Regions from separate parts of the Hymenobacter radioresistens genome, predicted to be linked through region 2. Evidence: riboswitches for the same ligand, from Rfam matches in the RefSeq annotation. Region 2 holds a riboswitch; each other region holds the start of a gene.
What was found. A riboswitch is a leader RNA that binds a small molecule or an ion and turns the genes downstream of it on or off. The one in region 2 is predicted to bind S-adenosylmethionine.
Positions count from the first base shown of each region.

Region 1: linked by a shared signal. The riboswitch ahead of PK28_RS16090 (O-acetylhomoserine aminocarboxypropyltransferase/cysteine synthase family protein) and the one ahead of PK28_RS08425 (amino acid permease) in region 2 are both predicted to bind S-adenosylmethionine.
Region 3: linked by a shared signal. The riboswitch ahead of metH (methionine synthase) and the one ahead of PK28_RS08425 (amino acid permease) in region 2 are both predicted to bind S-adenosylmethionine.

Region 1 covers NZ_CP010054.1:3,729,312-3,738,974, forward strand. Annotated here, with positions in the region: gene PK28_RS16060 (Ig-like domain-containing protein) at 1-589, opposite strand, end outside; gene PK28_RS20190 (T9SS type A sorting domain-containing protein) at 1,030-2,520, opposite strand; gene dxs (1-deoxy-D-xylulose-5-phosphate synthase) at 2,784-4,727, opposite strand; gene PK28_RS16075 (lysylphosphatidylglycerol synthase transmembrane domain-containing protein) at 4,941-6,020, shown strand; gene PK28_RS16080 (hypothetical protein) at 6,113-6,526, opposite strand; gene PK28_RS16085 (LysM peptidoglycan-binding domain-containing protein) at 6,766-7,053, shown strand; SAM riboswitch class I at 7,254-7,367, shown strand; gene PK28_RS16090 (O-acetylhomoserine aminocarboxypropyltransferase/cysteine synthase family protein) at 7,749-9,131, shown strand; gene metX (homoserine O-acetyltransferase MetX) at 9,339-9,663, shown strand, end outside.
Region 2 covers NZ_CP010054.1:1,970,237-1,979,899, forward strand. Annotated here, with positions in the region: gene PK28_RS08390 (glycosyltransferase family 2 protein) at 1-693, shown strand, start outside; gene PK28_RS08395 (DUF6565 domain-containing protein) at 754-1,602, opposite strand; gene PK28_RS08400 (DegT/DnrJ/EryC1/StrS family aminotransferase) at 1,778-2,905, shown strand; gene PK28_RS08405 (Gfo/Idh/MocA family protein) at 2,979-4,007, shown strand; gene PK28_RS08415 (EcsC family protein) at 4,620-5,351, shown strand; gene PK28_RS08420 (hypothetical protein) at 5,724-5,978, shown strand; SAM riboswitch class I at 6,174-6,287, shown strand; gene PK28_RS08425 (amino acid permease) at 6,621-8,078, shown strand; gene PK28_RS08430 (TSUP family transporter) at 8,159-9,646, opposite strand.
Region 3 covers NZ_CP010054.1:183,543-193,205, forward strand. Annotated here, with positions in the region: gene PK28_RS00845 (M16 family metallopeptidase) at 1-13, opposite strand, end outside; gene PK28_RS00850 (family 1 glycosylhydrolase) at 84-1,421, opposite strand; gene PK28_RS00855 (GMC family oxidoreductase) at 1,498-3,162, opposite strand; gene PK28_RS00860 (gluconate 2-dehydrogenase subunit 3 family protein) at 3,216-3,809, opposite strand; gene PK28_RS00865 (SDR family oxidoreductase) at 3,912-4,757, opposite strand; gene PK28_RS18735 (PA14 domain-containing protein) at 4,922-6,049, opposite strand; SAM riboswitch class I at 6,191-6,297, shown strand; gene metH (methionine synthase) at 6,366-9,663, shown strand, end outside.

The sequences.
Region 1 (9,663 bases), 1.8 Mb from region 2:
GAGCACTTACCAAAAAGGTGGTCGTGGCCAACAGATTTGTGCGGATAATGGTGGCGCCGGTTTCGCTTTGCAGAACCCCATCCTGATACCACGTATAGGTACCCGAAGAGCCGCTGGCCGTAAGCGTGACCGTACCGCCCGTACATACGCTGGCAGCATTGGAAGTAAGCGTCAACGAGGGCTGCAACGTAATGTCGGCATAGTTGCTGGAAGTGCCGCTACCACCGCATTTTGTGGTCAGTGAACGAATACGGAACACCGTCGTCGTATTCAAGGGCGTTGACAGAATTAATTCTGAACCCGCCGCCCTTGCTCCAGTAGTGAGCAACGTCTCCGTAGTACCAACTACCTTATACCAGTACAGGTTGGCATCGGAAGTAGACGTTGCTTTCAGAACAAAGTTGGTCCCAGCCGTAGGACAGACTGGAATAACGCCCCCCGACTGACCATTGTTAATTGTTTGGGTAGTAGCAGTCCCGGCAGAGTTGTAGTACGTTACGTTAATCTGGTTGGAACACTGCGCGTAATCCTTTAAAGGAATACCCAAAAGCATGAGCAGGCATGCTAAGAAACTGTAGAGTGTTTTCATAGTGGTAGGAAGAGGTTTAGTGACAACATCACGATTCAGCACAAACTTACCATTTAGCGGAAACTTTCAAATTAAATAGCATTATTTATCTTTTAATATACTATATAATGCTATTAATAAGCACTATACAAATAATACCAATTTTACTTGCACTTAATAAGTACAATAAAATCCTCCGTAAATTTGATCTGATATTGCTCTTAAATTGGGATGCAGGTTTTCACTATGGGCCCCACTACTCTTAGCTGCCCGTAATCCTACCTTAAAGGATTTTGTCCGATAGATCAGGTCTTTACCAACCGATACCCCTATAGATTTAGAGCCTTCTATATAATGACTCTTACAACTGAAATTTGGCTGCGCTGCCAGATAACTACCAACAAAAAGCCCAGACCGACATCGGCCTGGGCTTTTTACAAATTCGGGGTTTGTTAGTTTATCTATTTGCGGCTGATCCTGAGCACTTGCTGCTGATTACCCTGGTGCACCGTGAGGTAGTACACACCCGCCCGTGGAGTAGCGCTTTGTGGTAAGTTGATTTTCTGCAGGCCAACGCCCGAGGCTGCCACTGTGCGTAGCAGCAACTGCTTGCCCAGCACATCGTGCACTGTATAGGTAATGGCACCGGCACCCAGCGCCTCTACTTCTACTGAAACACTGGTTTCAAAAGGGTTGGGGAATGCCGTAGCTTTGAAACCGGCCTTTCCTGTAGGAATCAGGAGTGTTTTCACCGCCGAGTAGCTGAAAGTGCCATCGGTGTTTACCTGTCGCAAGCGGTAGTACACTGTACCCGCAACCGAGGAAGAAAGGCTAAGATCTGAATACTGGTACTCATTGCGGGTGGTGGTGCTGCCAGCCCCGGCGCGCTGGCCAATGGCGGCAAAGGTCAGCCCGTCCAAACTGCGCTCTATCACAAAAGAGGCGCTGTTCTTCTCTGAGGCCGTGGCCCAGCTCAGCTGTGGGGCTTTACCGGCCCATACTGCCGTGAAGCTCGCAAACTCTACCGGCAGAATCACTGCATTTACGGTGATAGTCAAAGAAGCTGAAGTTGGACAGTTACCAATGGCAGTCCGACCACTTACGGTATATTGAGTAGTTACTCTTGGGTTAACCGTTACCTGGGAGCCAGTTGAAGTAATAGCAGTACCATCACTGGCAGTCCAAGTGTATCCACCAGCAGTACCACCGCCTGCTGTAAGGATAACCGCTGTGCCTGACGATACCGTATTATCGGCATCATTTGAGGTTAGGGTCAGATTATTGGTAGCAACCGTGATGCGCTGTGTAACTGTGTTTGCACCACAATCAGCAGTGGTGTTTTCTATAGTATATGAAGTAGTTGTTCCTGGATATACCGTGAAGATACCCGAGTTATTAGTTCCCAGAATTGCTCCGTTAGCATCTCTTAAAGTATAGGTACCAGTACCACCGGTAGCAGTAAGTGTAACAGCAGTGAGCGGACAAACAGCATTATTACCTGCACTGGAAGTAATAGCAAGCGAAGGGGCTAAGGTTAACTCAACAGAAATTGTTTTCGGATTATTACAATTGATAGTGTTTATAAACGTGTAAGTTGTTTGAGACGATATTGGTAAAGAAAAGGTAAATGTTGCCGGGGCAGTTGGGAAAACATTGGTATACAAAGTAGTACCGGCAGCATTTTTAACGGTGAACGATCCACCAGTAGAGGTTTCCGTTACCGTTAAAGCAATACTACCAGTACCATCTGGGCAATACGTTACCACCGGATTACTATTACCATTGTTGAAGGTCCTGGTAGTAACTCCGGCACCAGAAGGGTAGGTCAGATCAAATTGGCCAGAGCAGTTTTCACTGGTTCCGGGTGCTTGGCCCTGGCCCTGACTGTAGCCAGATGTTACGGTACCAACTAAAAACAGGAAGAAGGTCAAAAACGCGTATTTATTTTTCATGTTGCAGGTTTTTCAAAGAGGTCGAAAACTGAATTTCCTGCAATACGCAAGCTCTACATCTAATGACTGTACAATAGAAGAAAATATATTATTTACCTCATATATAACTATATATATAAGATCTATATATTAAAACAGTAGGCACAACTTTGAAAATGATTCCATTATTTGATAAAAATTTCAGACTCTATAGCATGCTATAAAAAGAAAAAAGCCAAAGCAGCTAACGCTACTTTGGCTCTAAAAACCATTGCTGAAGAATCTTACAGCAATACCGTAGTCCTGGGTTCTGTCGCTGCCACCTTGCCACTCATTTCGCGCAGAGCAGCGGCAATTCCATCAGCATCAAAACCACATTCTTTATACAGCTCGTCCTGAGTGCCGTGTTCCACCACGCGGTCCGGGATACCGAGGCGCTTTACGGGCAGGCTATAGCCGTGGTCGGCCATAAATTCCAGCACGGCCGCCCCGAAGCCGCCTTGCAGGCAGCCATCTTCCACGGTTACAATGGCTTTGTACTGGCGCAGGATGTTATGGAGCATTTCCTCATCCAGCGGCTTACAGAAGCGCATATCGTAGTGCCCGGGGTTCAGGCCCTCAGCTAAAAGCTTTTGGGTGGCTTTCACAGCGTAATTACCGATATGGCCAATGCTGAGCACCGCCACACCTTCTCCTTCGCGCACAACCCGGCCGGTACCAATTGCCAGCTTTTTGAGCGGCTTGCGCCACTCTGGCATCACGCCTTCGCCGCGCGGGTAGCGGATGCTGAACGGACCGGCGTTTTCGGGCAAGGAGGCCGTGTACATCAGGTTGCGGAGCTCTTCCTCATTCATAGGCGCCGAAACCACCATGTTGGGGATGCAGCGCATATAGGCCAGGTCGTAGCAGCCGTGGTGCGTGGGGCCGTCGGCGCCGGCAAAACCGGCGCGGTCCAGGCAAAATACTACGTGCAGGTTCTGCAGGGCTACATCATGCACCACCTGGTCGTAGGCGCGCTGCATGAAGGAGGAGTAGATGTTGCAGAAAGGCACCAGGCCCTGCGTGGCCAGCCCGGCAGAGAAAACCACCGCATGCTGCTCGGCAATTCCCACGTCGAAGGCGCGGTCGGGCATGGCTTCCATCATGATGTTCAGCGACGAGCCCGAAGGCATGGCCGGCGTCACGCCCATGATCTTGTCGTTCTTCTCGGCCAGCTCTACCAAGGTGTGCCCAAACACGTCCTGATACTTGGGCGGCTGCGGCGTGGCGTAGGTTTTCTTATGAATTTCGCCCGTTACCTTATCAAACAGGCCGGGAGCGTGCCACAGGGTCTGGTCTTTTTCGGCCAGCGCATAGCCTTTGCCCTTCACCGTAACGCAGTGCAGCAGCTTGGGGCCGGGAATGCTCTTGAGGTCGTGCAGGATGGTAGCCAGATGCTGCACATCGTGGCCATCTACCGGGCCGAAGTAGCGGAAGTTGAGGGCCTCAAACAGGTTGCCCTGCTTGAGCAAGGTAGCTTTCATGGCCTGCTCCACACGCTTGGCAATCTGCTGCGGATTAGGGCCAAACTTAGAAAGCTTGCCTAGTACATTCCACAGCTCGTCGCGCACTTTGTTATAGGTACGGGAGGTGGTGATGTCCGTCAGGTATTCTTTGAGCGCGCCCACGTTGGGGTCGATGCTCATGCAGTTATCATTCAGAATAACCAGCAGGTTGGATTTCTCCACGCCGGCGTGGTTCAGGGCTTCAAAGGCCATACCGGCCGTCATGGCACCATCGCCAATAACGGCAATGTGTTGCCGGTCGAATTCGCCTTTATAGTCGGAGGCCACGGCCATGCCCAGCGCCGCGCCAATGCTGGTGGAGCTGTGGCCCACGCCAAAGGCATCGTACTCACTTTCCTTGCGCTTGGGAAAGCCCGACATGCCGCCGTAGCGGCGGTTTGTGGGAAACTGCTCCCGCCGGCCAGTCAGGATTTTGTGGCCGTAAGCCTGGTGGCCTACGTCCCACACCAACTGGTCGTAGGGGGTGTTGAAAACATAATGCAGGGCTACCGTCAGCTCTACCACGCCCAGGGAGGCGCCAAAATGGCCGCCGTAGATGGACACGGAATCAATGATGAATTGCCGCAGCTCCTGGCTTAGCTGAACCAATTGGTCCGGGCTGAGCTTTTTCAGGTCGTCAGGCGAGTCAATAGCTGCCAGCAGGGCACCGGGTTCAACAATCATCTTGGGTCAGGACAAATAGCAGGAACTAAGAGGGCAACAGATAACCTTAGAAAAGGTTAAGGGCCGCTACCAGATAGCATCCCATAGTGGGCAAAGGTACGAGTTTTCCGGGGCAGCGGTTTATCCCTGTCGTACAGGTTTTCCGCTTCGTATCTTCCCTACGCAGCTCTGGCCGAATAATGGCTACTTTTGCCACTACCACACCGCTTGCTTATGCCGCTTACCCAGGACTCCGAGGAACAGCAACTGCTCGATAAGCTTCGGCCCTCGCGCATTGTGCTGCCTGTGCTTATTGGCCTGGGCGTGGTGGGCTTCATGTTCTGGCGCAGCTACAAGCCCGGCGACCTGGCTCCCCTGAGTAACGCCAGCCCCATGTGGCTCCTTATTTCCCTGCTGGTATTGGTAGCCCGCGACGCTGGCTATGTCTATAGAATCCGGGAAATATCGGAGCGGGTGCTGAGCTGGCGCGCTTCCTTGGATATTATTATGATCTGGGAGTTTGCTTCCTGCATTCTGCCCTCGGCCGTGGGTGGCACCTCGGTAGCGCCCATACTGCTGCATAAGGAAGGTATTACGCTGGGCAAATCGGTGGCGTATGTGATGGTCACGGCCCTGCTGGATAACCTGTATTATGTGGTGATGGTACCGCTGGTGGTCTGGCTGGCGCACGAGGGGCTGTACCCGGCCGAATCCTTGCAGAGCGGATTCATGACTACGCTCAAAATAGCCTTTGGGCTGAGCTACGTGATGGTTTCGCTGTATTCCGGTCTCATGCTGTATGCGCTGTTTATCAACCCCATGTCGGTAAAGCGGCTGCTGGTACGGCTGTTTTCCCTGCGCGGCCTGCGGCGCTGGCGTGCCAAAGCCTATCAGCACGGCAATGAAGTAGTGTGGGCCTCAGCGCAGCTGCGCGGCAATGGCGCGGGCTACTGGCTGCGGGCGGCCCTCAGCACCGCCTTTGTCTGGACGGCGCGCTACCTCGTCATTGGCTGCCTGATTGCGGCTTTCGTGAACGTATCAGCCCAGGAATTTACCATGATGTTTGCCCGCAACATTACTTACAAAGTCATTCTGCTGGTAGCTATTACGCCGGGTGGTGCGGGCATTGCGGAAGGCGCTTTCCCCACGTTTTTCGGCAAGTTTATCGGTACGGCTACCATGACCAGCTTCATGGTGCTGCTCTACCGCATGGTAACGTACTACCTGTATCTGGTGCTGGGCGCCGTGTTCCTACCCCGCTGGGTGGCCCGCATATACGGCCGGCGCACCGCCGAGAAACTGATGCATTCCTAGATATCCAGCTTGTATCAACACAAAAAAGCCTTTCTACCGCTGGCAGAAAGGCTTTTTTGTGTTTTTTCAGACTTCGAATTCTCAACCGGAGCTTAGTCGGCCTCCAGCATCATTTGCGAGCCATCGGGGGCGCGCAGGGTAATTTCATCTTTGGTGAGGTTTACGACATCAAACGTCAAAGTGTTGCTGCTGCCGGTGGGCGTGAGCGTAATTTTTTTAGCCGTCTGGTCGAACGTGTAGGTTCCCTGCATGGTCTGGGAGGGCGACGTCATGTTGAAATTGCCGTTGGCGAAGAAGCGCAGCTCGGTTTTCTTATCAGCGCTGCTCTGGTCTACTTTGTCGCCGGTGGCGGTGGTTTCCTTATCGGTCTTCCAGACTTTGCTGTCGGTACCGTAGAGCATATTGGTTTCGCCTACTTTATTTTCCTGGTTACAGGAGGTAGCAAACAGGGCCACCAGCACCAACAGGCTGGCCAGATAGCGAAATGGGAAAGGCATCAGTTTCATAGGGAAAGGATGAGAAGTTGGGAGAAACTTGCAAGGTGAACTACCCGCCGGTTGAGCCATGCTTTTTCCGGCAGATAGCCACTTCTTACGCTAGGCGGCACAAAGAGTTGGGATAAGTCTATGCTCTCCCGGAATAACAACTAAATCCGGCAGGCCACGTAAGATCAGCAGTACATAACCATGGCTATCAGGCCGATGCGGTACTTCCACTCCTCTCCTACTCCTAATTAACCACTCCCATGGGACTCTTCGATTTTCTGAATAAAGGCGAACAAAAACCCGTTCAGCCCGCCAATAAGCCCGCCACCGGCAACACCGATTTCTTCGGCAATACCAACCAGCCGGCCGCTACCACGCAGGGCGATTCGTACACCGTAGTATCCGGTGATTCGCTGTCTAAAATTGCCAAGCACCACTACGGCGACGCCAGCAAGTGGCACCAGATTTACGACGCCAACAAAGCCACCATTGGCTCCAACCCCGACCATATTGAAGTAGGCCAGGTATTGAATTTGCCAAAAATTTAGTCTCCGACGCTACTTCCTCCAAACGCCGCTCTGCTCCGCAGGGCGGCGTTTTTTTGTGCATTTACCTGCGTATAGCTTGTTTCATTTTAAGCTAAAGCGGTTAAAAAATTGCGCTTAAAATTTTGAGTTCTGAATCTGGCGCTTACATTTGCCCTCACCAACCCGGTACTCCCCCGCTCGCGGCGGGGCAGTTTTCATAGGATTTATATAGAAGCGGCGAGAGAACAGGCTCCGTGACCCGCTGGCAACCTTCGACCGCGCGAAAGGTGCCAATTCCTGCCCAGACCAGCTGTTGCTGGCGGGAGATATAAGTTGAGTGCCATGGAAAACACCCTCGCTTTCGCCTGCTCAAATCCGCTTGCCCCGGCCGCCTTGCTGCGTCCCGGCCCCTCAACAGATGTCTGTGTTTCCGCCTTCGTCACTACGCGAATGCGAATGCGCTGCTGTTGCAGCGCGTGTTGTTGCTGTTGCTAGCCGCTTAAAGCCGGCTCCCTCCAGCACCCCTCCTCCCATTTCCTGTTTGGTCCTAACTGGCAATGCCCGCTGGCATTCCGTGGGCTAAGCCGCATCCTAACCGCCGCAATTTGCTTGCTTTTGCCGGTTTCAGGAGGGTTTCCGCTACGCTTCGTCGTGGCCATTTTGCGCGCTTTGCGCTTTCCCCAGTCAAAAACTTCTTCTTTAAATACAGACCTATTATGTCTACTCAGAACCTGCACTTCGAAACCCTTCAGTTGCACGCCGGCCAGCAGCCCGACCCCGTAACCGGCTCCCGCGCCGTACCGCTTTATCAAACGACCAGCTACGTATTTAAAAATGCCGAACACGGCGCTAACTTGTTTGCCCTAAAGGAGTTCGGCAATATCTATACCCGGCTCATGAACCCCACCACCGACGTGTTTGAGCAGCGCATTGCCGCATTAGAAGGTGGCGTAGCAGCCTTGGCCGTTTCCTCGGGACAGGCGGCACAGTTCATTGCCCTAAACAACATTCTGCAGGCCGGCGACAATTTCGTTTCTACCTCCTTCCTGTATGGTGGCACCTATAATCAGTTTAAAGTAGCCTTTAAGCGCCTGGGCATTGATGCGCGCTTCGCCGATGGCGACAACCCCGAGAGCTTTGAGGCCCTGATTGATGACAATACCAAGGCCCTGTACCTGGAAACCATTGGCAACCCCAGCTTTAGCGTGCCGGATTTTGAGCGTATTGCCGCCATTGCCAACAAGTATGACCTACCGTTGATTGTGGACAATACCTTTGGGGCCGGTGGCTACCTGTTCCGCCCCCTGGAGCACGGCGCGCACATTGTGGTGGAGTCGGCTACCAAGTGGATTGGCGGGCACGGCACCAGCATTGGCGGCGTGATTGTGGATGGCGGCACCTATGACTTCGGCAACGGTAAGTTTCCGCAGTTCACGGAGCCATCCGAGGGTTACCACGGGCTGGTGTTTAATGATGTTTTCGGCAAGAACGGGCCGTTTGGCAACATTGCTTTCATCCTTCGCGCCCGGGTAGAAGGCCTGCGGGACTTTGGCCCTTCGCAAAGCCCATTCAACTCTTTCCTGCTGCTGCAGGGCCTGGAAACCCTGAGTCTGCGCCTGGAGCGCACTGTGGAAAACACGCAACGTATTGCTACCTGGCTGGAGCAACACCCGCAGGTAGAGCGGGTAAACTACCCGGGCTTAAGAAGCAGCCCTTACTACGCGCTGGCGCAGAAATACCTGACCAAGGGCGCGGGCGGCGTACTCACCTTCAGCATTCGGGGCTCCAAGGATACGGCCACGCGCTTTATTGATAACCTGAAGCTGGTCAGCCACTTGGCCAATGTAGGCGACGCTAAAACCCTGATTATTCAGCCTTCGGCTACTACGCACCAACAGCTTTCGGAGCAGGAGCAGCAGGCCGCCGGCGTACTGCCTACCCTCCTGCGCCTCTCCGTGGGCATCGAGCACTTCGAAGACATCCGCGCCGACCTGGCACAGGCTTTTGAAGCCGTGCGCGAGGATGTGCCTCAGTTTGGGGAGACAGAAACTACCCTGCTGGAGCCCAAGCCTGAGCATGCCCAGCCGCTGGAGGTTTAATTTCAGTTGCCAGTTGTGAGTTGCCGGTTGCCCATTCGTTTAAAACCATCCTGGCAACCGGCAACTCAACACCTGGGTTGAGCTCCGTCGGCACTATAAGAGTCTATTGGGTGGGACTAGGACTCGCCGGCCTTTGGGCTCAACCCTTTCTATCACGGCGCTGCCCGCCTGGGCAGCGCCGATTAGGAATTCCCTGCCGAATACATCATGCCCGAAGACTTGGTTTTTACGCTCCCTAAACCGTTGCCGCTGGAAGGTGGCGGCGTGCTGCCCGGAGCTCAGGTGGCCTACCGCACCTACGGCACCTTGAATGAAGCCCGCGACAACGTCATCTGGGTGTGCCACGCTCTCACGGCCAACGCCGAGGTGCTGGCCTGGTGGCCCGGGTTGTTTGGCGAGAACTGCTATTTCGACCCTGCCGACTGGTTTATTGTGTGTGCCAACGTGCTGGGCTCTTGCTACGGCTCTACTGGCCCGCTCACGGAGAACCCAGAAACCGGCCGGCCCTGGTATCAGGCGTTTCCCCTGCTTA
Region 2 (9,663 bases):
CGTAATCAACTGGCTGCGGCTGCCCTGCACCCCTGGTTGCTACTGCTGGATAATAATATCTCCCTGTCTGAGCCCAACTTTCTCGCCCGCTATGCCGGCACTTTAACTTCGGCGCCGGTAATAGTAGGTGGAACGATGTACGCTGAAACCGCCCCCGCCGCTCCGGAGCTGCGGCTGCGCTGGCACTATGGCCGGCTGCGGGAAGCCCGCCCGGCCCGGGTGCGGCAGTTGCAGCCACACACCTCGTTTATCCTGAAAAATGTGCTGATGGAAGCCGCCGTATTTCGCCGGTTTGGTTTGGATGAAGCCCTAACGCACTACGGCCACGAGGACAGCAAGCTGGGCTGGCAGCTGCAAAAAGCGGGCATTGCCGTGCAGCATATTGATAACCCCGTGCTGCATGATGGCCTGGAACCCGCCACCGTTTTTCTGGAAAAAACGCAGCAGGCTGTGCGCAATCTGGTGTACCTGTACCAAACTGAAGGGTGGGGGACCGACACCAGCCTGTTGCGGACTGCCCTGCGGCTACGGCGTGCGGGGCTGGCAGGGATATACCAAGCGGGATTTAGGCTGCTATACAACAGCGTGCAACGGGCGCTGCTTTCTGGAACTCCTAACCTCCGGCAGCTGGATGGCCTTAAGCTGTACTGGGCGCTGCAGGATCTACAACACTACCGCACCGGGAAAAAATAAAGCGCCAGCCTGGAGGAAGGCTGGCGCTTGTTGTTGCAATAGTGTTGTAACCGGGGTGGGTTAGTCGTTGTCGGTGTTTTTAACTTCGCTCTTGACCTCTTTGTAGGCGCCTTTCACTGCGTTGCCCACTTTGCTGCCTACTTTCTTGGCACCCTGGCCTACATCTTTGCCTACTTCTTTGGCTCCGCCGGCTACGTCCTTCGCGGCCCCGCCAACGGCATCAGCCCCTTCCGCCACGCGGGCTTCGGTTTTGTCGAAGGACTTGAAGGCCGCGTACTTGGCCTTTTCCTTGGCAATTTCCTCGCGGTCGGCAGTAGATACCTGGTCTTTAATCACGTCGTAACGGTCGTCCAGGGCTTTCCAGTCGGCATTCACGTTGCGCCAGTCGTCAATATCGTAGCGGTTCTCGTTGGCTTTCACCATGGCGGTGAAGGCCTCGTACTTGGCGCGCACGTTCTGAGGCGTTACTGCGGCATACTCACTGGTCATGGGCTTGTAGTACTTGCCCATTTTCATAGTTGTGGTTGTGCCGGTAGCTGAGGCCCGGTTTTTCCAGGTCATGTCGCGCTTGTCGTAAGCGGTGGTGTAGCGGGTGCGCAGCTGCTCAATTTCCTGCCGGCGCGCGTCATCATACTGATCCGCGTACTTATCTACGGCGGCTACTTTGGTATCGAAGTCAGACTTCAGCTGGGTGGTTTCCTGGTTGTAGTCGGCTTCCGATTCGTTGGCTACGTTTTCAGAGCGGGTTTCGGCATCGGTCACAAACGTTTTGAAATCGTTGTAGGCCTGTTCGCCATCCTGCGAAACCTCAGTTCTATCCGTGCGGCTGCAGCTGCTTTGCGTGAACGACACGCCACCGGCCAATAGAATAGCCGCCAGGGCGTTTATGGTGAAGGTTTTCTTTATCATGGTAGTTCGGAAAAGATAAGGGAGAAAAGAAGAGTACTTAGGGAGAGAGTATCCTTTCCCTGCTTAACGCAGGCATTCAGGCCCGGGTTACGCCGGGCTTGCGGCCCGGGTTTCGCGGCTCCTTCTATCTTTGATGCCTTCCTGATACTCGGCCTGCTTGTCCATTCCTGCCTTTATGCCTCCTATACTGATGCTGGACCTGGCGGCCCAGCACGCGCCCCTGCGCGCCGCGCTGGACGCGGCGCTGCAGCAATGCCTGAATGAAAGCGCTTTTATTCAGGGTCCGGCAGTTGCAAAGCTGGCGCAGGAGCTAAGTGAGTATCTGGGCGGCCCCCACGTGGTGCCCTGCGCCAATGGTACCGATGCCTTGCAGCTGGCTCTCATGAGCCTGCGCCTGCCCAAGGGCAGTGAGGTGCTGGTGCCCGCTTTCACGTACGTAGCTACCCTGGAAGCCGCCGCCGTACTGGGGCTTACTCCGGTACCGGTAGATGTGCTGCCCACCACCTTTGGGCTGGATCCGCAGGCCGTTGAGGCCGCCATTACGCCGCGCACCGCGGCCATAGTGGCCGTGCATTTATTTGGGCAGTGTGCCGATTTGGAAAGCCTGCGCCGCATTGCCAGCCACCATGGCTTGGCGCTGATTGAAGACAATGCCCAGTCGCTGGGCGCCACGTTTACTTCCAGCGCCGGGGCAACCTGGGTAGCCGGAACAGTAGGAGAGGTGGGCACTACCTCGTTTTTCCCCAGTAAAAACCTGGGCGCTATGGGGGATGGGGGCGCTCTATTCACCCAGGATAGCAGCCGGGCCGAGCTGCTGCGCCAACTGGCTAACCACGGCCAAACGCGCAAATACCACCACGAGCACATCGGCCTCAATTCCCGGCTGGATACCCTGCAGGCCGCCCTGCTGCGCGTGAAGCTGCCCCATCTGGCGCAATGGACCACCGCCCGCCAGCGCATAGCGGCTCAGTATGATGCCGCATTTGCTGGCGTAGAAGGCCTGATGCCGCCCGCCCGCGACCCGCGCAGCACCCATGTGTACCATCAGTACACTGTGCAGGTAACCGACACGGCCCGCCGCGACGCACTGCAACAGCACCTGGCGGCGAATAGGGTGCCCAGCGTGGTATATTACCCGGTACCGGTGCATCAGCAGCCCGCTTATAAGTACTTAGGTTACCAGGCCGGGCAGTTTCCGGTGGCTGAACGGCTGTGCCATACGGTGTTATCATTGCCCATTCATCCTACCCTGGCGCCAGAGCAGGTGGCCTGCGTATCAGATGCGGTGAAGTCATTTTTCTGATAATTGCCGCTAAGTGAAAGCAAAGCCGCGCTGATAGTCCGGATTTACGCCGTTACCGCTACATTCGCCTATTGTGAATGATTCTGCCCTTCCCGCCGTCCGGTTTGTAATTTGTGGTATAGGCCATATTGGCCGGCGGCACGCGGCACTGGTTGCCCGGCAGCCCGGCGCCCGTCTGGTGGCCCTGGTTGATGTGCGGGAGGAACTGCGGTCCGGGTTGGCGGCCGAGTTCCCCGGCGTGCCCTTCTTTTCGTCGTTGGATCAGTACCTGCTGGCCGGGCCCGCTGCCGATGTGCTGACCGTGGCTACGCCCAATCATCTGCACGCGCCCCAGGCTATGCAAGGGCTGCACGCCGGCCTGCATGTGCTGGTGGAAAAACCCATTGCGCTGCGTACCCACGATGCCGAAGCCATTGTGCGCGCGGCCCAGGCTTCTAGCCGCCTAGTGTTTGGGGTGATGCAGAATCGCTACTCGCCGCCCGCCGCCTGGCTCAAGAATGTTTATGAAGAAGGCCGCCTGGGGCAGATATATCTGGTGCAGTTTAACTGCTTCTGGAACCGCGACGCCCGTTATTACCGCCCGGGCGGCTGGCGCGGCACCCAGGCACAGGATGGCGGCACACTCTTCACCCAGTTCAGCCACTTCGTGGATTTGCTCTACTGGGTATTCGGCGACGTTACCAATATCTCCGCCCGCTTCCGTGACTTCACGCACCAGCAGCTTACCGAGTTTGAAGACTCCGGCCTGGTTTCCTTTGATTTAGTACGCGGCGGCAGCGGCACGCTGCAATACAGCACTGCCGTTTGGGACCAAAACTTGGAAAGCTCCTTAACGGTAATAGCCGAGCATGGCAGCCTGCGCCTGGGTGGCCAGTACATGGATAAGCTGGAGTACTGCCACCTACGGAATTATCAGTGCCCTGAGTTACCACCTACTAACCCCGCCAATGATTACGGGCCCTACCAGGGTAGCGCTGCCAACCATGTGCAGGTGATTGAGAATGTGGTGAATACCTTGCAAAATGGTTGTGCGGCTACCACCAATGCGCTGGATGGGCTAAAAGTAGTTGAGATAATTGAGCAGATATATCAGTTGAAATAAGCACGCATTCATCATAGAAGCGTAATTCAGACTTTTTATCTGATACTTCTGGTAGAATGCTGCTTGTTCTGCGTGAACATTCTAATTCTTTTTAAGGCCGTAATACTGGATATCGGGCAGAGTAATATTTCTGCAGCCAACTTATTTATTGCCTTGTTTTTTGGTGCCTGGCTTCTGACTGCGCTGTGGTCGGCGTCTGAAATACTTCTTCTTCGCCAATTGCTTTTAAAGGATGGGTGTTTAGTCCTAAAAAGGGGGGGCTGTTTGTAAAACAAAGAATCCCTTACAGCTCCATTCTTCGTCTGGAAACCAAGGAAGAGAAGTTAGAATATTCCACCCGAATCTTTCGTGATTCTGACCTGCTGTACCATGGTGAGAAATTAACAATCATTACCAGGCAGCACAAGGTGGTAGTTCGCTCTATATGGCTGGGTGATTACCTGACTTTCAGGAATAAATTGAGCCATCTAGCTATCAATGCCAGGTTGTATAGCCCTAGTGCATTTAGGGAAAGCAAAAGCTATTTTGTGTTAGTTATAGGCGGTATCTTTATTCTGATAATGAGCTATGTAAATCTATTTAAGTAACTAAGATTCAAAAGAGCTTATCTACATGACTACTTATACTGCGCAAGCTTATTCCGAGCTGAGAACCTGGCAGAAGCGCATGCAGCAGAAACCCTCGCTGCTCAACCGTTTTGCCCGGCGGGTACAGGCCAAAATGAATGCTTTATTACCGGAAAAAGTACACTTGGCGCTAACTGCGGCTATTAAACAAATGGTGCGCGGAGTACTGTTTGGCTCAATGCAAATCACAAGAAAACCGCTGGTCGAAAGCAGTTTGAGCGAGCGGGAAACCCTGATTCGTACGCGCATCCGGTACTACCGCAATACGGCTGCCGCCGAAGGTGCCGTAACGGGGGCGGGTGGTTTCCTTTTAGGCCTTGCTGATTTTCCGTTGCTGCTCAGCCTGAAATTGAAGCTGCTCTTTGATATTGCCGCGCTCTACGGCCACGATGTGCGCGACTATACCGAGCGACTGTACCTGCTGCATATTTTTCAGCTGGCCTTCAGCAGTCAGCACACGCGTAATGAAGTATACCAGCGGGTGGCCAATTGGGAAACCTACCGCCTTACCCTGCCCACGGATGTAAATGAGTTCGACTGGCGCACCTTCCAGCAGGAGTACCGCGACTACATTGACCTGGCTAAAATGGCTCAGCTAATCCCCGTTATCGGGGCGGCGGTAGGCGCGGTGGCTAATTATCGGTTATTAGTACAGCTGGGCGAAACGGCCATACATTGTTACCGCATGCGTTGGTTTGCTCACAATAAACCTGAATAGCTATTGCCGTGTAGTGCCTGCTCCAAATTCAAATGGATGGTTAATGAAATCTAAATTAGAGGAACAATTACTGATGATAAAGCCAAGCTCTACAGCAAACCAATGTGAGGGCCTGCTTATACAGTTTCTGAGTAGATGTAACTGCCTTAGCGTCATTTTGCTATTTGATGATAAATAGGGTTTGCGTTATTTTTTAAGGGGGGAATTGAGTTATCACTACAAACTACTCGAGCACAGGGTACTTTTATCTAATCAAAAATCATTATAAATGAAGGGAATGTTGATTTTTTTATACTACGTTTGTGTAAGACATAACAAGAGAAAAAATTATTTTTCCTTCGTTTTTTATCCCCCACCTTATTTTCTTTACCCATGGCATTTGATTTCGGTCAGCTCGAAAACGCCCTCAACGCCGCTAAGAATAGCGAAATCGTGAAAAAAGACCTGCGCAAAGCAGTTCGCAGCGTTTCTTCGGCTATTAATGCACTCCAGGAAGCTGTTTCTCAAATGGAAACGGTACTGGCTGATGATTACCAGCCTGCTGCCAAGGAGCGTAAGCCCCGCGTAGCCAGCGTAGGTGGCGCTAAGCGTGGCCGCAAGCCTAAAAACGCGCAGCCTGCCAGCTAATATCTGGTCTTGAATTAAAAAAGGGCGGCCCTAACCAAATGGTTAGGGCCGCCCTTTTTTATGTATACGTGTGCCCGGTATCCATTACCAATAATAGAAAGTGGCTTAGAGTGGCTGCCTACACGAAGTTTGTTTGCAAACCCATCAATCCGGTTTTACCTTTGGGGCATCAATTCTTTCTAGCCCAAAGGATTGTTTTTATACAGAGACGCGGAGAGAAAGGCTCTACGATGCGTCGGCAACCTCCGCTAATGGCCGGAACGGTGCCCAACCGAAGGTCAGAGAAGCTACTTCCTGACAATATAAAAACAACACACCGTGGACTTCTGCCCCCGCTTTACTGCCCCGCTTTTTAGTTCTCCCGCCTTCCAGCGCGTCCCTTTGCGTGCCGCCTGTTGTTGCGCCGGATGTTGTTGCTGTTAACCAGCAGCAGGGCCGCCCTTTCAGGGAGCAAGCGCCCGAAACTCTAATTCTCGTTTTTCTCTCTTTCGGATTTGTGGCCTGCTCTGTTTCAGAGGTAAGGTAGCCGCCCCTGTGTGTCCTGGGTTCCGGCAGCCGCTTTCGTCACAGCCGGCGCCAGGAATCAATTAACCCAACGTGTGCTCCGGCGGCTTTGCTTCGCCGGACACGACTACCCACTATATGCTTAAAAAATCACTGGAACTGCTGCGGCAGGAAGCCGCCGAAACCGGCGCTAATACCTTAAAACGAAGCCTGAATGGCTTTAATTTGATTACCATTGGCATTGGGGTAATTATTGGGGCCGGCCTGTTCTCGCTGACGGGTATTGCGGCCGCCAACAATGCCGGGCCGGCCGTTACTCTGTCGTTTGTAGTGGCGGCCGTTGGCTGCGCTTTTTCTGCCTTATGCTACGCTGAGTTTGCCTCCATGGTGCCGGTTTCCGGCTCGGCCTATACCTATGCCTATGCCACCATGGGGGAGCTTTTTGCCTGGATTATTGGCTGGGATTTGGTCCTGGAGTATTCCGTAGGCGCCGCTACGGTGGCCATTAGCTGGTCGCAGTACCTCCTGAGGTTTCTCGGTAAGTACGGTATTCATTTGCCACCCCAGCTGGTAATGTCGCCGTTTGAAACGGCCGCTTTGGCGGATGGCAGCACGGTGCATGGCTTTGTGAATATTCCGGCCATGCTCATCGTGCTGGCTATTACCATGATTATCATTCGGGGCACGGCCGGCTCGGCGTGGTTTAATGCGCTGGTAGTTACGCTGAAGGTGGCCGTAGTACTGGTGTTCATTGCCCTGGGCTGGCAGTACATTGATCCGGCTAACTATCAACCCTACATTCCGCAGAATACCGGCGTGTTTGGGGAGTTTGGCTGGAGCGGGATTCTGCGCGGGGCCGGCGTGGTCTTCTTCGTGTTTATCGGGTTTGATATTGTGGCCACCATGGCTCAGGAAACCAAGAATCCGCAGAAGAATATGCCCATCGGCATCATCGGCTCCCTGCTGATCTGCACGGTGCTATTTGTACTGTTTGGCCACGTGATGACGGGACTGGCCAACTACACGGAGTTTAAAAACAGCGCCGCGCCGGTAGCCATTGCCATTGAGAAAACGCCCTATGCCTGGCTTTCATCGGCCGTTATCCTGGCCATTATCATCGGGTATACGTCCGTTATTCTGGTGGATTTGCTGGGGCAGAGCCGCGTGTTTTTCTCCATGGCGAAAGACGGCCTGCTGCCGCCGGTTTTCTCGCGTATTCACGAGCAGTTCCGCACACCGTTGCAATCCAATCTGCTGCTGGGGTTGTTTATAGCCCTGTTTGCGGGCTTCGTGCCCATTTCCGTTGTCGGCGAAATGACTTCCATTGGTACTTTGCTGGCTTTTGTGATGGTGTGCCTGGGCATTCTCATCATGCGCAAGAAAGAACCCGATGCGCCCCGTGGTTTCCGCACGCCCTGGGTACCGCTGGTGCCTATTCTGGGTATTGTAACCTGCCTGATTATGATGGTGTCGTTGCCCTGGGAAACGTGGCTGCGCCTGGCCGTTTGGCTGGCTATTGGTTTGGCTATCTACTTCGGCTATGGCAAGAAGCACAGCAAGCTGGGGCAAAAAGCGCAACAGAAACAGATAGTATAGGCAACCGCTTCCTGCTGGATGTAATAAAAAGCCCCGCCGTATATTACGGTGGGGCTTTTTTGTGCAATACTCTTCCTGACTTATATAAGCAGCCGGCGCAACGACCACATACTCCACACAATTACCATCAGGCCCACGCCCACAAACATCCAGCGCACGGGAATGCGGCCGGCCAGGCGGGCTGCCAGCGGGGCCGCCGCCACGCCGCCCACAATCAGCCCCAGAATAATCTGCCAGTGCGAAATGCCAATGGTGGCGAAAAAGGTAACAGCGCTGGCAAACGTGACGAAGAACTCCGTCACACTCACCGAGCCGATAACGTACTGTGGCGTGCGCCCGCCGGCAATGAGCGTGCTGGTCACCAAGGGGCCCCAGCCGCCCCCGCCAAAGGAATCCAGGAACCCGCCGGCCGCCGCCAGTATTCCCAGCTTCTTGTGCTTTTTGCGCGGACCGGGTTTAGAAAAGGCTTTGGAAATAATGCGCAGGCCCAGCAGCAGCAGGTACAGGGAAAGGAAAGGCTTCACATAAGCCCCGTATTCCTCCCCAAACTTCGCCAAAAGATAAGCCCCGGTAATGGCGCCCAGCACCCCCGGAATCAACAGCACTTTAAACAGCTTGCGGTTCACGTTGCCGAAGCGGTAATGATGATAGCCTGAGGCCCCGCTGGCAAACATTTCGGCGGTATGAATGCTGGAGCTCACGGCCGCCGGCGAAATATTCAGCGTCATCAGGCTGATGGCCGTCACCACCCCGTAGCCCATGCCCAGCAGGCCATCAATGAGCTGCGCACCAAACCCAATGGCCACAAAAAGAAAGAACGTATCCGAAGACGTGGCTGCTTCCCACACCTGCTGCCATGTGAAGTAGTAGGAGAGGATGTTGAACACCAGCATGGCCGCGAAGGCCAGCAGCGAGCCGGTAGCAATATGGCGCCAGCGCGCCGCCGCCGGCGACTCATAGGCCGGCCCCCCGGCCAGCTCCGCCGTTACCTCATTCAGCGACTTTACTTTTTTGGCGAAGTCGCCGCCCACTTTCTCCCGAATCACGGTCATGTGCTGGAGCACGTCGTGCAGCTCCTGGGGCAGGGTGTGGCTTAGCATTTCGCGCAGGCGCTTGGCAATGGTAGCCGACTTTCCGTTGGTGCTGATGGCAATTTTCAGGTCGCCCTTCTGCACAATGGAACCCAGGTAAAAGTCACAGGCCTCGGGCATGTTGGCCACGTTGCAGAGCAGGCGCTGTAGCGTAGCATCGGCCTTAATGCGCAGGTTGAGCGTCTGGTCATGGGTGGCCACAATCACCAGGTCGTGGCCCACCAAATCGGTGGCTTGGTAGGGCTGCTCGCGCAGTTGTACCGAAGGGTGCTGTGCCGCCAGCCGCTTCAGCTCCGGCGAAAACCAGGTAGCCACTACCGTTACCGCGGCGCCAGGACTGTTCAGCAGCATCGCCGACAGCTTCTCGCAGCCAGTCCCGCCCCCGCCCACCAACAGCACATGTAATTGCTCCAGCTTCAAAAACACCGGAAACAGCCGGTTGGTACCGGGTAGCGGCGGCGGTTCTGGCTGGGGCATAGGGTTATTAGCGGAGA
Region 3 (9,663 bases), 1.8 Mb from region 2:
TTAGAGGGGTCATAACAGCTAACAAGGTGGTTAGATATGATTTTACCACCATGTTACTGAAAATTACTTACATCTTATTCATCCTATATCTCCACTTTCAGGGTGGCCGGTTGGGTGGTTACTTCAAACATCTCGCCGTGGGGCACAATGGTAATCTGTCCATACTCCTTCAGCAGCATTTTATAAGACTCGGCTACCGGCCGGGGCTTACGGTCCAGATCAAAAAGGCCGCAGGCATTCAGGCTGCCGGCTTTACGGGTCAGGCCGCTGTCCCAGTCCACCTGGTCGATGAGGGAATACCAGGTGAAGCCCAGCACCGGCACGCCTTCTTTGCGCATCTGCAGGATGTTCACCCACTGCTTCCAGAGCCAGGTCGGGGCTTCGTTGGCATCAAAAACATTGGTTTCCGTGTGCATCACGGGTTTGTGGTAGCGCTGGTAGTACTCGTAGGTGATGTTGTACCAGCCCAGCACATCCATGCTGGTACACAGGGTGCCATCGGGGAGAATAATCCGCTCATTGCGGCCGTAGTAGTCGTTACCCATCACCTGGTAACCGGGTGGCTCGCCGGCCATAAACCAGTCGTATTCGGTGCGGGTCATGCCGTTGTCGTAGAGGTAGTTCATCACCTCGGCATCGGGGTGGAAGGCATACAGCAGATCAAGCGCCAGAAACCGGAGCCGGTTGCTGAGCTGAATGGAGGGCGTGCGGGTAGCGCGCAGCTCGTGCGTAAACTCCGCCGATTCGCTCTGCACAATCACGCAGTCGGGGCGGTGAATGGCAATCTGCTGGTTGCCCATAATGCTGGCGGCCACCAAGTGCTTGAGGGCCGTAACAAAGGCTTTATCTGATTTCAGCTGCTCGTTCCAGGCTCCGTCCAGCGCGCTCATGCGGGCCGTTACATAAATTTCGTTGATGGGCGTGTAGTAGCGCACCCACGGGTAGCGCTTGGCCACGGCGCCACAGTACTCGGCAAAGTATACCGGCAGCTCGGGGTTCTGGTAGTTGCCCAGCCAGTCGGGCACGCCAAAGTGCATCAGATCCAGAATGGGGGTAATACCCAGGCGCTGAATTTCGGCCATGGCCAGGTCGGCAAACGTCCAGTCGTACTTTCCCGGGCCTTTGTGAATGTTGTAGTAGGGCAGGCCGTAGCGCAGCACCTTCAGGCCCATTTCCTTCACCAGCCCCAGGTCTTCTTTGTACCGTTCGTAGTGGTAGCATTCGGCCAGCAGGTCACGGCGGGTTTTGCCGTTATCAATGGTGGGGTAGCTGCACTCAATGCCGGTGGCAAACATGAAGTTGCCGGCCAGGCCGGTGGGCAGGCCGCTGCCGTCGCTGCCGCCGGCGCCGCCGTACTGGTCGCCTTCGTAGTTGCCGCTGCCAAACTTTTCTTTGATAAGCGTGAGGAAGGTTTTAGCCATGAGAGGAATGGTGAGAAGGGGAAGTTAACTGCAGGAATCCGATGCCGGTGCGGGCATCACCCTTCCCCTGCGGGTGTTATTTCAATGATTCCAAAAATTTATCGGCCGTACGCAGGCTGAGGGCCATAATGGTAAGCGCCGGGTTTACGCTTAGGGCACTGGGAAACACGGAGTTGTCGCAGATGTACAGGTTAGGCACATCAAACGCCCGCCCCTCGGAGTTCACCACCGCGTCGTCGCCGCTCAGGCCCATGCGGGCCGTGCCAATGATGTGGGCATTGCGCGGAAACGACCAGATGTCCTGGGCGCCGGCCGCGGCCCAGATCTGCTGCATCAGGGTTTCGGCGTGGCGCGTCATGCGTATCTCGTTTTCCTGGTTGGTAAATTGAATGCGCGGCTTGGGCAGGCCCCGGGCATCTTTCTCCTCGGCCAGCTCCAGAAAATTGGCGGGGTGCGGCAAACAGTCGCCCAACATGTTAATGCCGGCAATGTGGTTGTACTGGCGCAGGTAATGCCGCAGGGGCTCGCCCCAGAGCTTCCGCTGCCGCGCTACCTGCCCGGCAAAGGTCACGGGCATCACGCCAATGCTCTGCAGCAGGTAGCCGCCCGCAAAATCGGCACCGGCCGGCCGGTGAGTGTCTTCGGAAATAAGAGCCCCGGGAATGCCTTTGTAGGGCCGGATATCTTCCTCAAAGGTGCCCCACACCTGCAGGCCGGTATGGGCCATAAAGTTCTGGCCCACGTGGCCGCTGCTCAGGGCCAGCTCATTCAGCAGCAGCAGGCGCGGGGTTTCAACGGCCCCCGCGCACAGAAACAGGTGGCGACATTTCTGCCGTTGCGTTACGCCGTTTTGCTGATACACTACGCCCGTGATGCGCCCCGTATCGTCCCGTTCCACCTCCGTCACAAAGCTATTGGGCCGAATATCGGCGCCGTGCGCGGCCGCCAAGGGCAGAAAGGTTACGTCCATGCTGGCTTTGGCGCCGGTGCTGCAGCCAGCCTGGCAGAAACCCCGGTTGGTACACGCCTCGCGCCAGCCCACGCCTTCCTGGTAGTAGCGCCCCGACAGCGCCGCATTGGCCGCCGGCGAGGTCAGGATTCCCAGCTGCGCGCAGGCCCTTGCCATCAGCTGGGCGGCCCCGTTCAGCGGCAGCGGCGCCAGCGGATAGGGCCGGCGCCGGGGCTTGCCCCAGGGGTAATGTTCTGGGCCGGATATGCCCAGAAACTGCTCCAACTCGTCGTAATAAGGCTCCAGCTCCTCGTAGCCCAAGGGCCAGTCTACGCCCACGCCAAAGTCGCGGCGCAGGCGGAAGTCGTCGTCCTGGGCGCGGGGGGTGTAGGCCGTGTAATGCAGGGTGGAGCCGCCCACGCCAGTGCCGGAGTTGTTTTTGCCGAAGGCCACCGGGTCCTGACCGGCGGAGAGGCGCTCATCGTTCCAGAACAGAAACTCCTGGGCTTTTTCATCGGTGGCAAAGTCCCGTTGCGGGTTGTGCCAGGGGCCGGCCTCCAGGGCCACTACTTTCAGCCCGGCCATGGCCAGGCGGGCCAGCAGGGGCGCGCCGCCCGCCCCGGTCCCAATCACCACGCAATCCACCTCCTCGGCCGGGTCGGGCAGGGGCTGGGGCTGCTCCTGTTCAGTGGGGGCCGCCGCTTCCTCCAGTATACTTTTCAGCAACGGGTCCTGCACTTCGGGCTTTACCGGGTTTAGTACCCCTTCTTCCAGTACTTCTTCATCGGGCATAGCACTGCGGATTAGTCTGATTTGAATGATGTTGTGGTAAGCGGCGTCCGGGGTCAGGGCTGCTGCTCCGGCTCCCGGGGTTCCAGCTCATTCAGGCCAATGCGCGTCCAGCCGGGTACGTCGGCCATGCCCACGTAACCTATTTCCTCCTGGGCCAGCGGGTGGGCGTAGTAGTTTTCCGTCAGCTCGGCCAGCAGCTCCTCAAAAAACCGCCCCTGGTTTACCTGCTCCCAGTTTTCGCCCGCCGCCTTGCCAGCCGCCAGCTGCTCCAGCACCGCATCCTGATGCGCGGCATCCAACGCTAAAAAATCCTGCTGAAACTGCGCCTGCGCCGCTTGATTGATACCCCCTAGGCCCATGCGATAGGCTTCCCGGTCGGGCGGCAGCACATCGTAGCGCCAGCCATCAGACCGGCCTTCGGCCAGGCGGGCATCAATGGCCGGGGCCAGCTCCAGGGGCGCGGGGCGCTCCGGCTGCGGCAGGAGCCGGGCCGCCACTGTGCGCAGCAGCCGGTACGCATCGGTATCCAAAAACTGCGGCTGATAGTGGACAGTAGCTTCCAGCCGGGCCTGCAGCGCCGTGCGGGTGGCCTCCGTTACCAGGTCGGTTTGCAGCAGAGCGCGAACGGTGCCTTCGGGATAGAGCATAGTGGTGGGTTTGCGGGAGCGTAATCAATAAGAGAAACACCAACCCTGGGCGGAGGTTAGGACAATCAGCAGAATGCCCGGAAAGTATAACTGCGAAACGCGCTATTGGTCACTGCTGAGCTTACCGCCGGTTACGTGCACCAGGCTGCCCGTCATGAAAGAGCCATCTTCGGAAGCCAGCAGCACGTAGGCCGGCGCCAGTTCCTCGGGCTGGCCGGGGCGCTTCAGGGCTACTTCATACCCAAATTTCTCTACTTCCTCCAGGGGCATGGTAGCGGGAATGTTGGGCGTCCAGACCGGGCCGGGCACCACGCAGTTCACCCGAATACCCCGCTCGCCCAGGTGCGTGGCCAGGCTCTTGGTGAAGGCATGAATGGCCGATTTGCTGGCGGTGTAGTCGATGAGCAGCGGGTTGCCGGTGAGGCCCACTATGCTGCCGGTATTGATGATGCAGTCCGGGGCTTTCAGGTGGGGCACGGCGGCCTGCGCCATCCAGATATACCCCAGAATGTTGGTATCGAAGGTGCGGCGGATCTGCTCTTCGGGAATGTCCTCGAATTTTTCCTGCGCCATCTGGAAAGCCGCGTTATTCACCAGAATATTCAGCCCGCCCAGCTCCTTGCGCGTGCGGCGCACGGCCTGCCGGCACTGCTCCGGGTCGCGCACATCCAGCTGCAGCAGCAGGCACTGGCGGTCCTGGGCTTCTATCAGGCGCTTGGTTTCCTCGGCGTCCTGGATGTTTTCGTTGTAGAGCACTGCCACATGGGCCCCTTCCATGGCAAAGGCCACGGCCACCGCCCGCCCAATGCCACTGTCGGCGCCGGTTACCAGGGCCACCTTATCCCGCAGCTTGCCAGCGGCGCGGTAGGTGCTGAAACTCATGCCGGGCTGCAGCTTCATATCGGCCTGCTTAGCCGGATATGGCAGCTTTTGGGCAGATTTTTTCATGTCCTTGGCCGTGGGGCGGTCCACGGGCTTGGGAGCAGTTTCTTTCTTGACGGATGCAGTGGTTTTCTTGGTAGCCATAGCGCTGGGAATAGTTGGTTGTTTTCTCTCTACGAGAAAACCTACGGCACAACCAGCCCGCGGTTGGCTGGTAACCCGCGCAGCTTTTACTCCACCACTACTTCTACCCGGCGGTTGCGGGGGCGCTGTTTGGGGTCCCGGTTATCGGCCACGGGGCGGGTGCCGCCGTACCCCCGGGGCGTGAGGCGCACGGAATCTATACCGTGCTGCATCAGATATTGGCGCACGTTGCGCGCCCGCTGCTCCGAGAGCTGCCGGTTCAGCTCCGCATTGCCCACATTATCGGTGTGGCCCGCAATTTCCAGGCGCAGCGCCGGCTGCGCCCGCAACGTGCGCACCAGCTGGTTGAGTATGGGCCGGGAAGTGGGCAGGAGCGTGGCTTTGCCCTGGGTGAAATACAGGTTAGGCAGCGTAACGGCCGTGCCTTTGGTCAGGGTGCTTAAATCGGGCAGGGCACTGGCGGCAGGTGTGTCGGCGGGCGCCGCTACCGGCACTGGTGGTTCCGGCAAGGTAGCTACCGGTGCCCGACGAGCGGGCCGCACTACGGCAGAGCGCCGTACCGGGGGCCGGACGGCCCGCACAACCGCCGGCGTGGTTTTGGCTGGGGCCAACGGGGCACTGCTGACCGATTCTACCGGTGGCGTTTTTGGCCGGGGCCGCTCCGCTTCGCGCGGAATAGGTTTAGCAGAAGATGGCAGCGCAGCATACAGGTTTTCGGGGGAAATAGGCTGGGCCGGTTCCGATGAGGCCGGTAGCTGCCACGTCAATAGCGCGCGGGTATCCCATTGTACCTGGTAGTATTCTACCCTTATTGGGTAGTAGCGCCCGCCCGTGAGCTGTACCTGGGTGGTTACGGCCGTAACGCGCTGGTCACGCCAGGAGCTCAGCACGCGCTTGCCGCCTATCCAAACCCGCATACCGTCATCGGAAAGAATACGGAAGGTGTAGAGCCCCGTAACCGGAACGTAGAGGTGCCCCGTCCAGCGGATGGAAAAATCGTCTCCCGATACGCCCGGTGCCGGCGAGCGGAACCGCTGAGGAGGCTGACCCGGACCAGGCGAGCTGTAGGTCCAATCAAAGTCGATGGTGGGGTCCGTACGCGTGTACGCCAGTTCCTCGAAGCTGCGGCCATTATAATACTGCCCCGCAGGCCGGTACCCGGGGTTTTGGGCATGGTCTGCGCCTGCAGGAATGCAGATAACAACAACAGACACACCATCATAAAAGCCCGAATACTTCGCTGGAACAGCATAGCCGAAGATATCTAATAGCCGGAGGAGTGTAAATCAGAGGAGTAACGCTGGCAAGATCCGGAAAATTGGAATCCGGACTTTCCTATTGTATCTTCGTCTTGCTACTTATCCAGAAAGACCGAGGGAATGGGCCCTATGACGTCTTAGCAACCTGAATCAAAACAAGGTGCTAACTCCCTTTCTGCCTCTCTGGCAGAAGAAGATAAGTGCGGAACCGGCCTCTGCGCCCGGCTCTTTCTGGATAGGCTATTGATTGCCGTTTTTCCGAAAAGCCGATATGCCGACGACCACCTCGCCCCTGCACGATATTCTGCGCCAGCGCCTCCTGATTCTGGATGGGGCCATGGGCACCATGATTCAGCGCCATAAGCTGGAAGAAGCTGATTTCCGGGGCACCCGCTTCGCCGACCATCCCAAGCCCCTGCGCGGTAACAACGACCTGCTCAGCCTCACCCGCCCCGACATCATCCGGGGCATTCACGCCGACTACTTCGCGGCCGGGGCCGACATGGTGGAAACCAACACCTTCAGCGGTACCACCATTGCCCAGGCCGATTATGGGCTGGAGCACATTGTGTATGAGCTGAACTACGAGTCGGCGCGCATTGCTCGGGAAGTGGCCGATGAGTTTACGGCGCAAAACCCCGCCAAGCCCCGCTTTGTAGCCGGCGCCGTGGGCCCCACCAATCGCACCGCCTCCCTCTCCCCCGACGTCAACCGCCCGGGCTTCCGGGCCGTGACGTTTGACGAGCTGGCCACCGCCTACCTGGAGCAGGTGCGCGGGCTGGTAGAAGGCGGCTCCGATGCCCTGCTCATTGAAACCATCTTCGATACCCTGAACGCCAAAGCAGCCCTGTACGCCGTGCAGAAGTTCTTTGATGAAGGCGGGAAAGTGGTGCCCGTCATGATTTCCGGCACCATTACCGATGCTTCCGGCCGCACGCTCTCGGGGCAGACGGTAGAGGCTTTCTGGAACTCTATTCGCCACTTGCCGCTGCTGAGCGTGGGTTTGAACTGCGCCCTGGGCGCGCATCAGCTCAAGCAATACGTGCAGGAGCTCAGCCGCATTGCTGATGTGCACATTTCGGCCTACCCCAACGCCGGTTTGCCCAATGCCTTTGGCGGCTATGATGAGTCGGCGCAGGAGTTTGCGGCCGTGGTGGAAGACTACCTCCAGGACAACCTGCTGACGGTGGTGGGCGGCTGCTGCGGCACCACACCCCAGCACATTGCCGAGCTCAGCAAGCTGGCCGAGAAATACCAGCCCCGCCCCCTGCCCGCCGTGCCGGCCCTAACCCGCCTGAGCGGTTTGGAGCCCTTCGGCATCAACGAAAACAGCCTGTTTGTGAACGTAGGCGAGCGGTGCAACGTGACGGGTAGCCGTGCTTTTGCCCGCCTTATCCGCACCGGCAATTACGAGGCGGCCCTGCAGGTAGCCCGCGACCAGGTGGAAGGCGGCGCGCAGGTCTTGGACGTGAACATGGACGAAGGCATGCTGGACTCGGAGCAGGCCATGACCACCTTCCTGCACCTGATTGCCTCCGAGCCCGACATTGCCCGCGTGCCCATCATGATTGACTCCTCCAAATGGAGCGTGCTGGAAGCCGGCCTCAAGTGCGTGCAGGGCAAGAGCATCGTCAACTCCATTTCCCTGAAAGAGGGCGAGGAAGTATTCAAAGCCCATGCCCGCACCGTGCGCCAGTACGGCGCTGCCGTGGTGGTTATGGCTTTTGATGAAAACGGCCAGGCCGATACCCTGGAAAAGCGCATCGAAATCTGTAAGCGCTGCTACGATATTCTGGTAAACGAAGTGGGTTTCCCGGCCGAGGACATCATCTTCGACCCCAACATCCTGACGGTGGGCACCGGCATGGAAGAGCACCGCAACTACGCCCTGGATTTCATTGAGGCCGTGCGCTGGATTAAAGCCAACCTGCCCGGTGTGCTCACCAGCGGCGGCGTGAGCAACATCAGCTTCTCGTTCCGCGGCAACGACGTGGTGCGCGAGGCCATGCACTCCTCCTTCCTCTACCACGCCATTCAGGCCGGGCTGGACATGGGCATTGTAAACCCCAGCCAGTTGGCCGTGTATGATGAAGTGCCCCAGGATTTGCTGGAGCTGGTGGAAGACGTGCTGCTCAACCGCCGCCCCGATGCCACCGAGCGCCTCGTGGACTTCGCCGACAACATCAAGGATAAATCAACCAACAGCCAACAGCCATCAGCCAACAGCCAGGAATGGCGCAGCCTGCCCGTGGCCGAGCGCCTGCAGCACGCGCTGATAAAAGGTATTACAGAGTTTATTGACCAGGACACCGAGGAAGTGCGCCAGCAGGTAACCCGCCCGTTGGAAGTAATTGAAGGCCCGCTGATGGCCGGTATGAATGTGGTGGGCGACATGTTCGGGGCCGGCAAAATGTTCCTGCCGCAGGTGGTGAAATCGGCCCGGGTGATGAAGAAGGCCGTGGCCTACCTAGAACCCTACCTGCTGGCCGACAAACAAAGCGGCGACCGGCAAACCGCCGGCAAAATCCTGCTGGCCACCGTGAAGGGCGACGTGCACGACATCGGCAAAAACATTGTGGGCGTGGTGCTGGCCTGCAACAACTTTGATATCGTGGACCTGGGCGTGATGGTGCCGCTGGAAAAGATTCTGGACGAAGCCGTGAAGCAGCAGGTCGATGTTATTGGCCTGAGCGGCCTCATCACCCCCAGCCTGGATGAAATGGTGTACGTGGCCCAGGAAATGGAAAAGCGCGGCCTGAAAACCCCGCTGCTCATTGGCGGAGCCACCACCTCCCGCCTGCACGTAGCCGTGAAAATTGCGCCTAACTACTCCGGCCCGGTGGTGCACGTAAACGATGCCTCCCGCAGCGTGGGCGTAGCCGCCGCGCTGTTGGGCTCGGCTGATGTGGAATACGCCCGCACCGTGCGCGAGGACTACCGTCAGTTGCGCGAGGATTACGCTGGCCGCCAGCGCGAGAAAAACTACCTACCTATTGAAGCGGCCCGGGAAAACGGCTTTAAGGCTGATTGGGAAACCACACCCATTACGAAGCCTTCTTTCCTCGGCACCAAAGTGCTGGAAGATTACCCGCTGGCCGAGCTGGCCACCTACATCGACTGGACGCCCTTCTTCCACACCTGGGAGCTGAAAGGCCGCTACCCGCGCATTCTGGAAGACGAAAACCTGGGCGAAGCGGCCACTAGGCTGTTTGAGGATGCGCAGGCCTTACTCCAAAAAATCATCGACGAAAAGCTGCTCACGGCCCGCGCCGTGCTGGGCTTCTGGCCCGCTAATACCCAAGGCCACGACACCATTCAGGTGTTCACCGATGAAACCCGGGAGCAGGTGCAGACGGAGTTCTTTACCCTGCGCCAGCAGAGCGAAAAAGCCCCCGGCATTCCTTCCCTGGCTTTCTCCGATTTCGTGGCGCCCCGGGAAACCGGCCGTGAGGACTATATTGGTGGGTTTGCGGTTACGGCGGGCCTGGGCATTGAGAAGCTGCTGGACCAATTCGAAAAGGACCACGACGACTACTCCAGCATTATGGTGAAAGCCCTTGCCGACCGCC